DNA from 4 places in the Alteromonas sp. ABD4_190 genome. Region 1 is predicted to be linked to each of the others. Evidence: predicted binding sites of a transcription regulator. Region 1 holds the regulator's gene; each other region holds the start of a gene.
The links. The regulator sigma-54, encoded in region 1, starts transcription at its own class of promoters, with help from an activator protein. The targets are predictions, from matches to a motif close to GTTGGCACGNNNNTNGNNT.

Region 1 (4,084 bases):
GATGATTTTGTCAAAAGTTTATCCACGGAATACATCCAGATAAATTTAGACACGAAACAAATGACATCTGATCAACCCGTTGAGATACTGGGTACGCAATATCTTATTTTAAGCAATGGGTTTAACGCGAATTTACGCACACAAGAATACGAGCTTTTAGATCATGTACAAACGACTTATTCCCCTAGCAACTAGCCTTCTACTTGCCATCGCTAGCGGTGCGGTAATAGCCAGTGAAGAAGATTTTTCACAACCCATTAAGATAGGGTCAAACACCCAGTTTATTGATGGTAAAAACAAAACCGCGCTGTACAAGGAAGATGTACTTATTACCCAAGGTTCACTCCTAATCGAAGCTGATGAAGTAGAAGTAATAGCTACAGATGGCAGCGGCCGTGAAATATTTATCGCCCGTGGCAACCCTGCAAGCTATTCTCAATCACTAGAAGACGGTACACCGGTATCAGCGAAAGCCAATGAAATTCGCTATGAAGTAATTAATCGCACTATTTCTCTGGCGGGTAATGCTGAGCTACAGCAAGATACCAGTAAAGTACAAGGTGATAAGATTACGTTCGATATGATTACTGAACAATTGCTTGCAACGGGTGGTGCCGGTGAAGATGGTGAAGGTCGTGTAACCACAGTGTTTACTCCTGACACCATTCGTAAAACATCGTCTAAGAAAGACAACGAGGACAATGAATAGCAATGGCAACTTTGAGCGCTAAAAACCTTGCTAAATCGTATAAATCGCGACAGGTTGTTCGCGATGTAAGCCTTTCAGTGTCTACCGGTCAAATTGTTGGTCTTCTCGGCCCTAACGGCGCTGGTAAGACCACCACTTTTTACATGATTGTAGGCTTAGTCAACTTAGACAAAGGCAAGATCGAAATTGATGATAATGAGCTTACTCACCAGCCAATGCATGAGCGCGCACGCCGCGGTATAGGCTACCTCCCGCAAGAGGCATCAATATTTAGGAAGCTTACGGTACATGAAAATATCATGGCCATTTTGCAAACCCGTAAAGATTTAAATTCACAACAGCAAGAAGAAGAAGCAGACGCCCTACTTGATGAATTTAATATCAACCATATACGTAATAGTACGGGGATGAGTTTGTCCGGGGGAGAGCGGCGTCGCGTAGAGATTGCCCGAGCTCTGGCAGCAAAACCACAATTTATTTTGTTAGACGAACCATTTGCCGGTGTTGATCCAATATCAGTTAATGATATAAAGAAGATAATACAGCATCTGCGAGATAGGGGTATTGGTATCCTTATCACGGACCATAACGTACGCGAAACATTGGACGTTTGCGAAAAAGCGTACATTGTGAGTCATGGCGAGCTTATTGCGCAAGGAACTGCGGAACAGGTTTTAAGTAATCAAAAAGTAAGGGACGTATACCTAGGCGAACAATTCAGGCTATAGTTAGTGTAACCGAATTGTCATTTTTCAGTTTCGCTCTGGTATATTTAATTTAGAGCATTTAAATAAGACGTAGATGAAACCATCTTTACAGCTAAAATTTAGCCAACAACTTACCATGACACCTCAGCTACAGCAGGCCATTAAGCTGCTGCAGCTTTCTACGCTTGATCTTCAGCAAGAGATTCAAGAAGCGCTCGACTCTAACCCGCTTTTAGAAGTGGAGGAAGGTAACGACGAGCCACAAGTAGAAAAGAACAATGTCGATAGTGACGATAGTGCTGCTGAAGCGACAGCTTCTGCATCGAGCGATACGCTAGAAGCGGGAGATGCACTGGAGAAGAATGATCTTCCCGATGAGCTACCTATCGACAGTACCTGGGATGAGTATTATTCGGCTTCTTCCGCGCCTGCACCTGGCCCATCTAACGATGATGAACAAATCTTCCAAGGCGAAACCACTGAAGACATCCAAGAACATCTTCTTTGGCAAATGCGCCTCACTCATTTTTCAGATACTGACCGCGCTATCGCTACAGCCATCATCGATTCGATTGACGAATCAGGTTATTTAACCGTTACCCTTGACGATATCTTAGATGCTGTTAATGACGATGACTTAGAAGAGCCTATCGAAATGGACGAAATAGAATGTGTGCTTAAGCGCATTCAAATGTTCGACCCCATTGGTTCAGGGTCTCGTACACCTCAAGAGTGTCTTATGGTGCAATTGCGCCAGTTTTCAGAAGACACACCGTGGCTTGCTGAAGCGAAGCAGCTTATTGAGGAATATTCAGACTTACTGAGCAGTAAAGACTACCGCACGCTAATGCGTAAGAGCCGATTGAAAGAAGATCAGCTGCGCGAAGCAATGCGTTTACTCCAAACCTTGAATCCTCGCCCAGGTAGTGCTTTAGTTACTAAAGAGCCTGAGTACGTTATTCCTGATGTCTCAGTAACCAAGAAAAATGGCCGTTGGGTGGTTGAGCTGAACCCCGACAGTCTGCCTAAATTAAGCGTAAATCAAACGTACGCAGCAATGAGTCGCCGTGCCAAGAATAGTAGCGATTCACAATTCATCCGCTCACACATGCAAGAGGCTAAGTGGTTCATAAAGAGCCTTGAATCTCGCAACGATACCTTGATGAAGGTTGCAAATTGCATTGTGCAGCAGCAAATGGGCTTTTTTGAGCACGGCCCGGAAATGATGAAACCAATGGTGCTAAATGATGTCGCAGAAATGGTAGATATGCACGAATCGACTATTTCGCGTGTGACAACACAGAAGTATATGCATACGCCCCGTGGCATCTTTGAATTGAAGTATTTCTTCTCAAGCCACGTAGCAACCGAGTCAGGTGGTGAGTGTTCATCTACAGCGATTCGTGCATTGATCAAGAAGTTAGTGGCTGCGGAAAATCCTAGCAAGCCGCTAAGTGATAGCAAGATTGCTTCATTGTTGGCCGAGCAAGGCATAAAAGTCGCTCGGCGAACAATAGCAAAATACCGGGAATCGTTATCGATCCCGCCGTCGAACCAACGCAAAAGCCTTATCTAAACGGGCTTAATAATATAAGGAAGACGAAATATGCAAATCAACCTTACTGGTCATCATGTCGAAATCACCGACTCTTTGCGTAATTATGTCGATACGAAGTTCAGCAAACTTGAACGTCACTTTGATCACATTTCTAATGTGCATGTCATCCTGAACGTTGAAAAATTAAATCAAAAAGCTGAAGCGACTGTTCATTTAAGTGGCGCTGAAGTATTCGCATCCTCAGAAAATACCGACATGTATGCGGCGATTGACAGCATGGTTGATAAACTCGACCGGCAGGTAATCAAGCATAAGGAAAAACTGAAAAAACATTAGTAGTTAATTGAGCATGGATATACAAGCCATCGTAAGTCTGGACCGCACCGAGTGTGCGGTTCAGTGTAATAGTAAAAAGCGAATTCTTGAGATCATCGCTGATATCGCTGCCAAGCATAACGATAACATCGACCAGGCAACGGTTCTAAATAGCTTGATGGCTCGAGAACGTATGGGTAGCACGGGTATTGGTAACGGCATAGCACTGCCTCACGGTCGCTTGGCCGGCCTTGAGAAGGTAATAGCAATCGTTGTAACCAGCACACCAGCTATCAACTTTGATGCCCTAGACGAAAAGCCCGTAGACATATTCTTTGCTCTTCTCGTTCCCGAAGAGCAAACCGAAGGACACCTTCAGACACTGGCTACCGTAGCCGGTAAGCTAAGCGACAAAGAAACGATTAAAACAATACGTCGTGCAACAACCAGCGACGAAATTATTTCTGCATTAAGTTAAACAATAAGTGCCTACACCTCATAGGTAGGCGCTTTATTCGACAACTCGTATGTGATGAAACCAGAATATAAGGGAGAATTTAGGTGAAGCTGATCATAATCAGTGGTCGTTCGGGGTCTGGTAAGTCTGTCGCACTTCGCGCATTGGAAGACTTAGGTTACTACTGTGTTGATAATATCCCAGTAAATTTGCTTCCCACCCTCACCCATACTGTTGTTGATGAATACGATCAAGTTGCGGTAAGTATCGACGTTAGGAACCTACCCAAAAACCCTGACGACTTGGTAGAGATTCTAGACTACCTGCCATCCTCTTGG
Region 2 (4,084 bases), 1.9 Mb from region 1:
AAAGCAAATCTTCAAATACTGCGCGGTCTTTTTTAAAGCCTACAGTTGATGCGTTTGCTAAGTTGTTAGACACCACTGCCACATCGGTTTGTGCGGCGTCTAGTCCGGTTTTACTAATCCATAGTGCTGGATGCATGTTAACCTCCGACGTTGCTCAAAGGGCAACGGTGTTTAAAATTCATTTACAGTATGCGCAGCAACTGGTTACCGCGAGTATCAAGCTCTTCTGCCTGCTTCATCATTTTGACTTGTAACTCGTAGTGACGTTGAAGACTTATCATGTCTACCATCTCTTCAACAGCATTAACGTTTGAGCCTTCAAGCATGCCAGACATTACTTTGACGTTGGCATTGGCCGGCGCAATGGAGCCATCTTCCATTCTAAATAAGCCGTCGGTGCCGCGCTCCATATCCGCGTAATTAGGCGAGACTAACTTAAGGCGACCCACTTCTTCGATAACATTTGCCGGGGCGCCTAACTGTCTCATTGACAAGGTGCCGTCAGCAGCAATGTTTAGGTTATCAAGAGGCACAGGTAAAAAAATCGGCCCGTTGTCACCTAGCACCACACGGTCGTGAATGTCTGTCAAAATTCCGTCATCGCCTAGTTTGAAGTTGCCATCACGGGAATAAGCTTCTTGACCATTTTGATCTTGTACCGCAAACCAACCATCCCCTTGAATGGCCACATCTAAATCTCGGTCCGTTTTAATCATAGGGCCCGACTCATAATTGTTAGACGGGCTTTCAGTCATAGAAAATACGCGGGTTGGCAAACCTTCACCGTAAGCCGGCATCGATCTCGCTTGCTCTAATTGAGCTCTAAACCCGGTTGTCTGCGCGTTGGCTAAGTTATTGGCTCTAATCCCCGTACCTAATAGGTCTTGAGATGCGCCACTCGCTGAAATATAGAGAAGTTTGTCCATGACTGACTTTTGACTCTGATTAAACCTTAAACAAGATTTTGCAAAGGCGATGCCAATCTGTGGGTTTTTAACTCAGATAGAAAATATGAAAGGTATTAAATTGATATTTAAAGGAAAATAAAAGAGCCGCGGTTGTGCGGCTCTTGTAAATATCGGCAATAATGGAGGGCTTATACGCCAATGTATTGCCGCTTTTATATTCAAATAAACGGCGCTTTACCTTAACTATCGGATGTTCAGGATAGTCTGGTTCAGTGAATTATTTACCTCAAGCGCTCGTGAGTTAGCCTGGAAGTTACGCTGAGCGATAATCATATCGATAAGCTCGGTTGTCAGGTTAACGTTAGCTTGTTCAAGGGCTGATGAATTAATCTCACCGAAGGTACCGGTTGTTGCTTCACCCGCGAGTGCCTCACCTGAAAGAATACTCTCTTTCCACTGAGTACTGCTTTCTTGCGTTAGGCCTTGCTCGTTAGAGAAGCGAACAAGCGCCACACGAACAATCGGCTCAGAGGTTCCGTTAGAGAAAGTGGCACGTACCAAGCCGTCTGGGCCAATATCAATACCCGTGAGTCGTCCTACTGGCAGACCATCTTGTTCTAATGACGTTACTTCAAAAGCAGATGCAAACTGCGTTGGCTCATTAGGCGTGGCGTTATTTACATCGAGGTTGAAGTCAATGCTAATCTGCTGCGTAGGGTCTGAGCCATTTGCAAGAATACCAGCGCCCAATGCTTCAGTTTGCATCTTGAAATCTAACGTTGGTAAGCCATCTGGCGTTTCCATACCAGAAAAATCACCGCCTTGAGAGAAGATAAGTTTAGATGCAGTTACTGCATTACCTGTATTACCGCCAACCGAGTTAACTGCTGTGGCTGGGTCAGTATCGGCACCCGTAGAGTCTGTCATATCAACGAGGGTATCGTCGACTGCTGTGGCCACATACCATTCATTATCAACGCCAGGTGAACCGTCTTTGATAAAATAATAGGTCATAACATGACTATCACCCAAAGAATCATAAACGGTAACCGATGTTGCTGCGTTATACGTCAACGGATCTTCAGGGTTGAAGTCTTGAGGGTCTAGTCCAAGATCACCGGCAGGAAGATTCATACGAATATCAACTTCAGAGGTTTGCTGCGGTGAGCCTGAAGAATCCGGAATACGAACAGGTTCTGTAGTACTCAGCGCAACTGATGCACTGGTTCCATCAGCGTTTACTGGGAAACCCAGAAGATTATCGCCATTACTATTCACCACGAAATTGTCACTATCGAGCTTGAATTGACCAGCACGAGTAAACGAAAAGTCACGAGACGTAATTTCAGGTACCGTTGCAAAGAAACCATTACCTGTAATCGCGAGATCAAGCGACGTGTTAGTAAACTGCAGGCTACCTTGAGAAAATTGCTGCGCAACCTCTTGGGTAAGTACACCATCACCCACTTTTGTTTTGCCACCTGCCAACAATGATGCAGCATAAACATCACCAAATTCAGCACGAGATTCTTTAAAGCCAACTGTATTTACGTTTGCGATGTTGTTGGCGGTTACATCCAAATCTTTTTGTGCGGCCGATACGCCACTCAGTGCAATATTAAAAGACATTATTGATTCTCCTACTAACTGCCGATTTGAATGACGTCATCAAGATTGATACTGACATCACCATCCAAATTCAAAATTACGCCCTGACCACTACCGGCCAAGCTGACACTTCCAACATGACGATTAACGGCAGTGTTAAGCTGAACGCCTTCGCCGTTTAGTTCGCCAGTGGCACTGATAACATATTCACCGGGTGCCATCTGGTTTCCATGTTTATCTTTGCCATCCCACTCAAACTCAATGTTGCCGGCACTTTGTGTTCCTGCATCAATGGTTTTAATAACCTCACCGAACTGGTTCTCAATGCTAATCGTCATGTTTTGAACAGTTTTCTCGTTTACGATGACGCCAGAGAGCCCTTCACCTTCGTTCGCCATATAACCGACATTACCTTGAACTAGCACGTTCTGTCCGATGAGACTCGATGCCTGCAGTGCTTGATTAGATGTCATTGAAGCCGCAAACGATTCGAATTTCTCGTTAAGCTGGGAGATGCCGTCAGCCATCGTAAATGACGTCATCTGGGCCACCATCTGATCGTTATCAACCGGTGCCGTAGGATCCTGATTGGCAAGCTGTTCCGTCAACATCGAAAAGAAATCTTCTTGGGTTAGCTGCTGCTCGGTACCATCGGCAACTTTTACAGTTTCTTCCTGCCAGTACAGGTCCGTATTTAAGCCGGTGTTATTTATGGTGTTCACTGATTAATCCTCACATTATTCAAGCGGCAAATTACTGCCCTTGACCTAACTGAAGTACGCGGCGGAAGATTCGTTTGGTGGTATCCGCTACCTGTACGTTTGTTTCATACGCTTTAGACGCAGACATCATATTCGCCATTTCTTCTACAATATTGACGTTAGGTTTGTAGATATAGCCCTCTTCGTCTGCCATTGGGTTATTAGGCGCATATTCCACCTGAAGTGGAGCATCACTTTCCACTATGCCCTTAACCTGAACACCTGCGCCCTTCGACTGATCTCGCATAGCGTCTTGTAATGCCGTGGCAAAAACAGGGTGGCGAGCTCGGTAGGTTTCGTCATAGCTGCTGCTTACCGAGTTTGCATTAGCAATATTACTCGCCGTGGTATTAAGGCGAACATTTTCCGCCTCCATACCCGTACTCGAAATTTGCATTACGTTAAATAAACTCATGACTATTGACCTCCTGAGCTAAGTGCTTTTTTCATGCCTTTAATTTTTCCATTTAAAAATTCAAGGCTTGCTTGGTAGCGCAATCCATTGTCTAAAAACCGGTTTCTTTCCGCTTGGACTTCTACCGTATTACCGTCGCCGGTATCCGGTTGGGTGGGTACGCGGTACTGCATGTCAAAATTTGCCGCAACAGACGAAGAGTTGCCGCCTAGGTGGCGTTCATTTGTCCTTACCAATCCGGAAGAAGCATGTTGTTTGGTTCCACTAGATGCTTCGCTCATTGCCGACTGCATGGCTTTGTTAAAATCAATATCTCTGGCTTTGTAACCAGGGGTATTTGCGTTAGCTAGATTCCCCGAAATAACCTCCATACGCTCTGTGCGTATCTTCAG
Region 3 (4,084 bases), 980 kb from region 1:
CTGCCAAAAGGTTTAAATGTCTAAAACAAAGACAATGCCTACTGCCTTGTGGTTATTTGACGTTTCAATTATCCCATGGATGAAGCCCGTTTTAATGTCTCTTACATTAATTCTCGCTTCGGGTCTTGCTAATATTGGAGTAATTTCAGATGAAATTTTTGATTTAAACGAATGGAAAATTGTTGAAATTTAACGTGATTTGAACATTGTAGTTTTGACGTCTGCGGTGCATATGCTTATTTGGGATCAGAACAAGTACGTGAACATAAAGCGCATTGTAGTAAGCAAAATGGAACTGATATTACTATCTATGAATTCTAATTTGTTTTTGATTGTTGCACTGAATGTCGCAAAGAGCTCCAATCTGAAATTGGCCAAGTAGTACTCTTAACGAAGAATAGAAGCATTGACTTCGACTATTATATGCTTGGTTAATATTTGATAAGAAAAAGGGGCGAGCGCCCCTTTTTTTATGAAAATGATGAAAAGAACCTTTAGTTCATTGCGGTTTCAGTTACTACACGCAAGTTGCTCTCTACATCTTTGACATCAGAAGCATTTTTAGCAATTTCTACTGCCAAGTCACGCTCTGCATCAGAATCAACTTCACCAGTCAGCATTACTACACCGTTTTCTACGTCAACATCAATGTCAAAACCTGAAATGTCAGTATCCATAAGAAGACGTGTTTTGATTACTGTGGCGATTTTAGCGTCAGTCAACTCGCTTGTACCTTCGTCAACCGTGTCTTCCATGTCATCTGACATATCGCCATCCATATCTTCGTCAGAGACAACAGTTAGCTTGTTATCTACAGACGTTACACCGTCAATATTCGCCACTAGCTCTTCCGCTAGCTTTTTATCAACAGAGTTCTCAACTTTACCAGTAAGAACAACATTTCCGTTTTTAACGTCAGTGTTAATGTCGAATGAATCAAGGTTACCATTGAACAACAGCGTTGCTTCTGCTTTGCCATCAATCCATGCATCTTTGGCGCCTTTTTCCCATTTATTTTCTGTGCTGTCAGTGCCCATGTCACCTGCATATGCAGCTGTGGTCAAAGTTGTAGCAACAATAATAGAAATAAGTGAACGTTTCATAACATTTCTCCTTTGTCGAAACTCGAAGATAGTCATGCCAATTCCTTGCCAACAAAATAAAACACTGTTTTTAATGATAAATATTAAAATTTAGGACTAATAAAGTAAGTTTTGTTTTGCAAACTTTGCCTTTGTTTGAGAACTTTTTACTTAATTTTGTTCATGCCCAAAACTCGTCAACTTCACGTCAGAAAAGCTCCTATCGATTGTACTAGGAGATAACTTTTCGCCGTAGGCCGCTGCCTAGTTGCAGTGATGCCTAGGTTAAACTATTTTCACAAAGCAGCCGTAGCTATAACGATTCGTATCGCTTCACTGGCTATAATCATCAATTTAATTTTGCAGGCCGAGTTAGTAGGTGAAGCGTTCTTCGTTTATTAAACTAAAGGACCAACCAGACATGGATACTGCACTTACTGCTGTTTCAGTCTTATTTATAGCCGTAAGCTGGGCCCCTTTGCTTCCTTCTTCTCATTGGTTAATAAGAGTGTGGGAATTTCCGCGACTACAAATAGCAGCGATAATTGCTCTGTTAATTGCCGGGCATATTTTTGAGTTAGGCTATTACGCAAAGATTGATAGCCTAGCAATAATTATTGTAGCTGGATTAACAGTAAGCCTTATTTATCAGATTATCTGGATCATTCCTTATACCCCTCTGTATAAAAGAGAAGTTAGGCACGTCGAGGTTGAGAACGCGAGCCAAAAGCTAAGTGTTTTATCAAGCAATGTGTATATGCCCAATGACGATTTTCGCAAGCTCATTGAACATGTACGTAATAAGCAACCTGATTTTCTCGTAACGTTGGAATCTAATGAGAAGTGGCAGAAAGGCATCAGTGAAATTGAGTCTGAATACCCATATCGTAAATTTTGCCCACTCGAAAACCTCTACGGTATGCATCTTTATAGTAAGCTTCCCTTTGAAGAGGTCTCATTGCGATTTCTAATAGAAGAAGATGTGCCGTCTATGAAAGTGAAAATCAATCACCACGGACAAGATGTCACGCTATATTTTCTTCATCCAAAACCACCAAGCCCAACAGAAAACACGTATGCGAAGCCCAGAGACGTAGAACTTACGGTTGTGGGGGAAGAAATAGCTGAAACAGAGGGTCCTATTGTCGTCGCTGGCGATCTTAACGATGTGGCTTGGTCACCTACTACCAGAAAATTCAAGAAAATAAGCGGACTTTTAGACCCACGAGAGGGGCGCGGTTTTTTTAATACATTTCACGCGAAATATCCTTTAGTGAAATGGCCATTAGACCACGTATTTCACTCGAAACACTTTGCATTGGTCAATATAGAGAAGCTTGAAAGCATAGGCTCAGATCACTACCCGCTATTTACCGAGCTAGCGCTAGTCACGGATTAACACTAATCTCAAGGCTGTAAATCTAAAGAGTGCTAACTACGGTGTTTGACACACCACATAAGGCTGTCACACGCTTCTTCACGCTTTTTAAAATGTGCTAGCCCTATTAGCTTGTTGTCTCGAGGCCAAACTGCTTGGTTTAGCACCTCTTGATCTTCTGCCGATAGTTGTTCGCTGTCTAACACAATCTCAACCGCTTTTTTATTGGGCTTTATTAATGTAGGTTTAGCGTCTTTAACTAAAGCAGAACGTACACAAATATACTCTCGCTTTACAGGGTCGCGTACCACACCAATATACTCATCGTCACAAATTATAGCTGGCCAGCCTTCCGTTATTCTGCTCTGACCAAACATTACGAGTGTAAAAGCAACAAGAACGAAAAGCGTTAAACCGATAAATTGAGCGCTCAAATCTGGTGCTACACTTACAATAACGCCAACAACAGCAGCGAAAAATATCCAGCCACCAAATACTCTACGCATAGCATTCGGTGAGATACCAGATATGACATCAACAAGCTTTAATGATTGCTTGTCATAATGTCGAATGAATACAGACGATTGTGATTCCACAGCCTTTGTCCACCAGAAAAAATACGAAGTTCAGAAATTAATACGTTATAAGTAAGGCTGAAGATTTACCTGCACTCTGAGTGCGTAATAACCAATAATATGATATTTCACCCACTCTAAAGAAAACGTGTTAAGCAAAATTTGTAGGAATATTTAAACTATTGAATTGTAATGTTTATCCTACAACTCAAGCATACCAAAATATGGAGGAGCGGCAAAGCTATTACGCGCTAGATGCTCAGTAAAAGAGAGTTATGAAACAAAGAATGATGTTAATCTGAAAATCAGAACATACCTACCACCAAAATAATTAAAATAAAAAACGCTATTTGCCTGAATACATTCGTTTGTAAATTTTTCTCTCCCTTTGCACCTCTTGCTTACCTTGATGCCCAACCATTGCTAGAAATTCTCAAAAACAAACTCCTGAAATAAAAGTTATATTTTATAAACAACAACTTAAAAAAACAGGAATACTCTTTGCTTATACGAAAGTATAACGTTAAACGTATCGTGTTCTCGTTATTACAAGTTCAACAAATTAGAAAGGGAGGAAGAGTATGCGTTCACCAATAAGTGCAGTAACTATTGTTAAAAGCAGGACTGAGAAGCTGACTAATTTGATTACTCAGTTAGAGCAATGCTCTCCAACGCCAGATGAACTAGTCATTGTTTGGATGGCACCTCCTTCTGATTTGTCACTTATACAGAGTGAGAAATTCGACATTGTTCACAAATTTGTAAATCAAGATGCGCTTCCGATAGCGAAAGCGCGCAACAAGGGTATGTCAGCGGCCAAGCACGCGAATTTAGTTTATTTAAACGTAGATGCAGTTATTGCCCCATCGCTTTTTAAGGATGGCTTGCTTGCACTTCGTGACAACACCGTAGTGTTCACATCAGTGGTATTTCTGCCCAACGAGCGCTGTAGTAAGCCCTACCGAAAAATTTCAAAAGATGAGAAAGAAATCGGTTATTTAGCAAGCAATGACGACACGTTACCCGAAAATGACAATAACGAAATACCT
Region 4 (4,084 bases), 1.1 Mb from region 1:
AATCGCCAGGTTAGACACTGAGGTATGCACCGGCAATACTTCTGCAATAGACCATGGCTGACGACCATATTCAGCAACGAACCAGCCAGCTTCACAGGCCACCCAAGGAAGTGGTAAACCATAGAGAGCGCCTCTTAGTAGCCAGCGAGGCTTGGTGATTTTATGCTTTGTGCTGTAATAAAATGCACACAAGAACAGAGCAAGCATAATAAAGCCTGCGGCAACCATGATTCGGAAACTCCAAAATAGCGGGGCCACCGGTGGAATGCTGTAGTCAACGGCTTGTTGAATGGCTGTGTCTGATGGGTTTGACACATCGTCTGTGTAGGGCTCAAGCAGCATGGCGTAGCCAAGACTGTCTTTGTTGGCTTCAAAGGCTGCGCGCTGCTCAGCTGTTGCAGTACCATTTCTTACATTATCAAGCACTTCATAAGCTTTGATGCCGCTTAAAATACGCTCGCGATTCTCTTCTTTAAGATCCTTAATACCTTTCACTTCTTCAGTTAACGAGCGAGTAGCAATGATGCCCATTGCCCACGGAATCTGAAGAGCGTATTCAGTTTCTTCTTTTTCATCGTTAGGTATACCAAAAACAGTGAAGGGTGCTGGCGCAGGGTGGGTCTCGTATTCAGCTTCAACTGCAGCTAATTTCACTTTTTGCACGTCACCCAGTTCATAGCCACTTTCGTCACCTAAAACAATAACTGACAAAGTTGAAGCTAAGCCAAAGCTGGCTGCAATCGCAAACGAGCGACGGGCAAACGCAATATGCTTGTGGTTTAGTAGATAGTAGCTAGAGATTGCCAACACAAACATTGCGCCGGTCACGTAGCCTGCTGAAACTGTATGAACGAACTTAACCTGAGCTACAGGGTTAAAAATAACGTCAGCGAAGCTGGTCATTTCCATACGCATGGCTTCAAAGTTAAATTCAGCACCTACTGGATACTGCATCCAGCCATTAGCGATTAGGATCCAAAGCGCTGAGAAGTTAGAACCAATAGCAACTAACCAAGTAGCCATAAGGTGCTTCACCTTAGACATTTTGTCCCAGCCAAAAAAGAACAGGCCCACGAAGGTAGACTCCAAGAAGAAAGCCATAAGCCCTTCAATAGCCAAAGGCGCGCCAAAGATATCGCCGACATAGTGGGAATAGTATGACCAGTTCATGCCAAACTGGAATTCCATGGTTAAGCCTGTGGCTACACCAATGGCAAAGTTAATACCAAACAGCTTTCCCCAAAACTGGGTCATTTGCTTGTATATCTCTTTACCTGTCATCACATAGACCGACTCCATGATGGCAAGTAGAAAGCTTAGCCCTAATGTTAAGGGTACAAAAATAAAGTGGAACATCGCAGTTAATGCAAATTGCCACCGCGATAGTTCTATTAACGTATCGCTCATGGGTTATCTCCCTCGTCTCTCTTGCGCGATAAGCGCTTGACCTTAAATAAATTTATTGGTTATTCAGTGGTTGTCACATGAACATTCATCACAGCTAGAGCATGGTTTGTGCCATTCATCACTTTTCTCGTTAATCTGAACTAACAACTGATGAATGACAGTCTATTCGTACTGTGCAGGACAATTATTCCATGGCGAAAAGTTGCGCACTTTGATCCATCGCAAGGATTCAATACGATTACCGCGCCAATTTTGTCACTTTCAATGACAATATTGACGCAGATAAAAAGAAGAGGGGGGGCGTCGTAGCCTTGTTTAATAGGTTGAGAAGAGAGCTTTTTTGCTTCAGCTAATAAAAAAATTAACTTAAATTACTGCGGCGAATAGGTCAGCGTGAACGCGCCGCGCAATTCACCAAGTTCAAACCCAGTGGCCTCATCCTTAGGGTAATGTTTTATAATGGTTTCCTTTACTGAAGGTGCAACTTGGCCGCCGTGGCACGCCATGCAAACTTGACCTTGTTGAATAGCCATCATGTACCGGAATTCGCCACTGTCGCTGTCATATTTATAGGTGTCTATAGGCGTAGACGGCGGCTTACCCTCTAGCTTAGTCTTTTCCAATAGAGAAGCGAAAAGGGCTAGCTGCTCGCGCTCCCATTCGTCTGGCGCGTTATTCGGGTTTCTTACTTTTAGCGCAGTACGCCCTACTTCCCACCCATTTTGGCTAAGCCCCTCGGCGATAGGCTCAGCGGCCAACTGACACTCTTCTACACCCGCTTCCAAACCGCCAGACTGAATTGCCTGTTTTAGCCTCGATTTAAGCGCTCCACCAAGGGCTTTAGCGTGAACTCTTGCCTGCTTTACTTTTGTTTGTACTTCGCTTTCAGCTAGCTCGCTGGTTTGTGCATTAGCGAAAGAGCACCCAGCGCTTACGGCTACCCCCAACGCAATTAAAAAGATGCGTTTTTTCATTGTGTAACTCTCCTATTGACGGACGTATTTGCACTCAGGCATTGTGATTCAACTAAAACAATCAACAAGCTCTATGCCAATATGTTAAGTTGGCAAAATAAAAGTAGCATTAACTAATACGCTGACAATGAACATATCAATTGTACAAGCAATGATAGATGCAATAGACAAACCCGCTATTTTCATCAATCAAAACTACATTATTGAGGCGGTCAATGCGCCTTACAGAGATACTTACCCTGTCGATATCAAGCTCGGTTATAGCACCTGTTATCAGGTATCTCATCGAAACAATAAGCCCTGTGACCAATGCGGCGAGCAGTGCCCTATGCAGGAAAGTAAAAAGTCGGGCCGAGCAGCTAGTGTGGTGCATATCCATACCACCAGCGAGGGCCAAAGCTACTGTGACATTCTGATGCGACCTATCTTCGACGGTCACGGGGATTTAATAGGTTATCTGGAAATTCTAGATAAGCTTGCCTTTGCGTCTAACCGCCCCTCTGCTGGAAAAATGATTGGCGAGTCTGAAGCATTCAAAACGATGCTGAATAAAATTAACCGCGCTGCAAACTCAGATATATCTGTTTTACTGTTTGGTGAAACCGGAACCGGGAAAGAACTGGTGTCTCAGGCTCTACACTCAAGTAGCCATCGGGCTGAAAAACCTTTTGTTGTAATTGAATGCACTGGGTTGTCTGATGCGTTGCTTGAAAGCGAGTTATTCGGCTATGAAAAAGGTGCGTTCACCGGCGCGACCACTAATAAAAAAGGACTGGTAGAGGCGGCAGAGGGTGGCACTCTATTTTTCGACGAAGTAGGCGATATTCCCCTCGCCATGCAGGTTAAACTACTCCGGCTTTTTGAAACCCAGACCTACCGCCCTGTGGGAAGCGTAGTTTCAAAGAAGGCCAACTTCCGTTTGGTGTGTGCATCACATAAAAATTTAAAGCAAATGGTAGAAAAGGGGGAATTCAGGCGTGACCTTTACTATCGAATTGCTGGCTTTCCTATCAATCTTCCGTCCTTACGAGAGAGAAAGTCAGATATTGCGTTAATTGCAACGCACTTTTTGGCCCAGTCCCACGAGAAAAAGCGTTTCCATAAAAAAGCCCTCGAAAAATTAAGCAGCTACGCCTTTCCGGGTAATATTCGCGAGTTGCGCAACATCGTTGACCAAGCTGTATTACTTGCCGATGAGACCATAATCTACGAGTCGGATCTCCCCGTGTTAGACGAGTTCACCGACGAGAATAACGCTTCCATCGAGGGTATAGATGATCAATACCCACTAACAACAAGCGGAGTTAATCTTGGCAAGGGTATTATGACTCTCGACGAGGTAGAAGATGCTTATCTTGCTCAGGTAGCAAGCTCCTTTAAAGGCGATATAAACAGCCTCGCGGACGCGCTAGGCGTAAGTACCCGCACGCTTTACCGAAAGCTTAAAAAGGCCGGTGTTAAAGAACTTAATTAAAATGTGGAAACATTCATCCATCGCACGCTATGATAAAGACGCGCAACGTAAAAAGATAAACAATGTCGATTAAACACCTGACAGCCTTAACACTCTGCCTTTGTATGCTTTTGCAAAATGCATTAGCACTGGGCCTTGCTTCGCATACTATGCAGCATGCCCGTGGGTTGGTGGGTGATGACATTGAGCTTATCTGTACTGGCAAAACCATGCGCTATATATCGGTAAG

Region 2: a site for sigma-54 is predicted at 965-983, ahead of ACXAFM_RS14035 (flagellar basal body rod protein FlgF). Genes of this name have one in related genera too.
Region 3: a site for sigma-54 is predicted at 1,138-1,156, ahead of ACXAFM_RS01440 (BON domain-containing protein). Genes of this name have one in related genera too.
Region 4: a site for sigma-54 is predicted at 2,444-2,462, ahead of ACXAFM_RS10620 (Tll0287-like domain-containing protein). Genes of this name have one in related genera too.

Annotation. Positions count from the first base shown of each region.
Region 1 is NZ_JBSWWN010000001.1:1,289,020-1,293,103, forward strand. Features, by position in the region: gene lptC (LPS export ABC transporter periplasmic protein LptC) at 1-195, shown strand, start outside; gene lptA (lipopolysaccharide transport periplasmic protein LptA) at 164-709, shown strand; gene lptB (LPS export ABC transporter ATP-binding protein) at 712-1,437, shown strand; gene ACXAFM_RS05675 (RNA polymerase factor sigma-54) at 1,511-2,992, shown strand; gene hpf (ribosome hibernation promoting factor) at 3,023-3,310, shown strand; gene ptsN (PTS IIA-like nitrogen regulatory protein PtsN) at 3,324-3,767, shown strand; gene rapZ (RNase adapter RapZ) at 3,851-4,084, shown strand, end outside.
Region 2 is NZ_JBSWWN010000001.1:3,217,793-3,221,876, reverse strand. Features, by position in the region: gene flgG (flagellar basal-body rod protein FlgG) at 1-136, opposite strand, end outside; gene ACXAFM_RS14035 (flagellar basal body rod protein FlgF) at 183-926, opposite strand; gene flgE (flagellar hook protein FlgE) at 1,152-2,537, opposite strand; gene flgD (flagellar hook assembly protein FlgD) at 2,552-3,238, opposite strand; gene flgC (flagellar basal body rod protein FlgC) at 3,270-3,692, opposite strand; gene flgB (flagellar basal body rod protein FlgB) at 3,695-4,084, opposite strand, start outside.
Region 3 is NZ_JBSWWN010000001.1:304,167-308,250, forward strand. Features, by position in the region: gene ACXAFM_RS01435 (hypothetical protein) at 17-193, shown strand; gene ACXAFM_RS01440 (BON domain-containing protein) at 495-1,103, opposite strand; gene ACXAFM_RS01445 (endonuclease/exonuclease/phosphatase family protein) at 1,504-2,481, shown strand; gene ACXAFM_RS01450 (hypothetical protein) at 2,514-3,056, opposite strand; gene ACXAFM_RS01455 (glycosyltransferase family 2 protein) at 3,617-4,084, shown strand, end outside.
Region 4 is NZ_JBSWWN010000001.1:2,399,034-2,403,117, reverse strand. Features, by position in the region: gene ACXAFM_RS10625 (cytochrome ubiquinol oxidase subunit I) at 1-1,407, opposite strand, end outside; gene ACXAFM_RS10620 (Tll0287-like domain-containing protein) at 1,779-2,381, opposite strand; gene ACXAFM_RS10615 (sigma-54 interaction domain-containing protein) at 2,533-3,855, shown strand; gene ACXAFM_RS10610 (hypothetical protein) at 3,918-4,084, shown strand, end outside.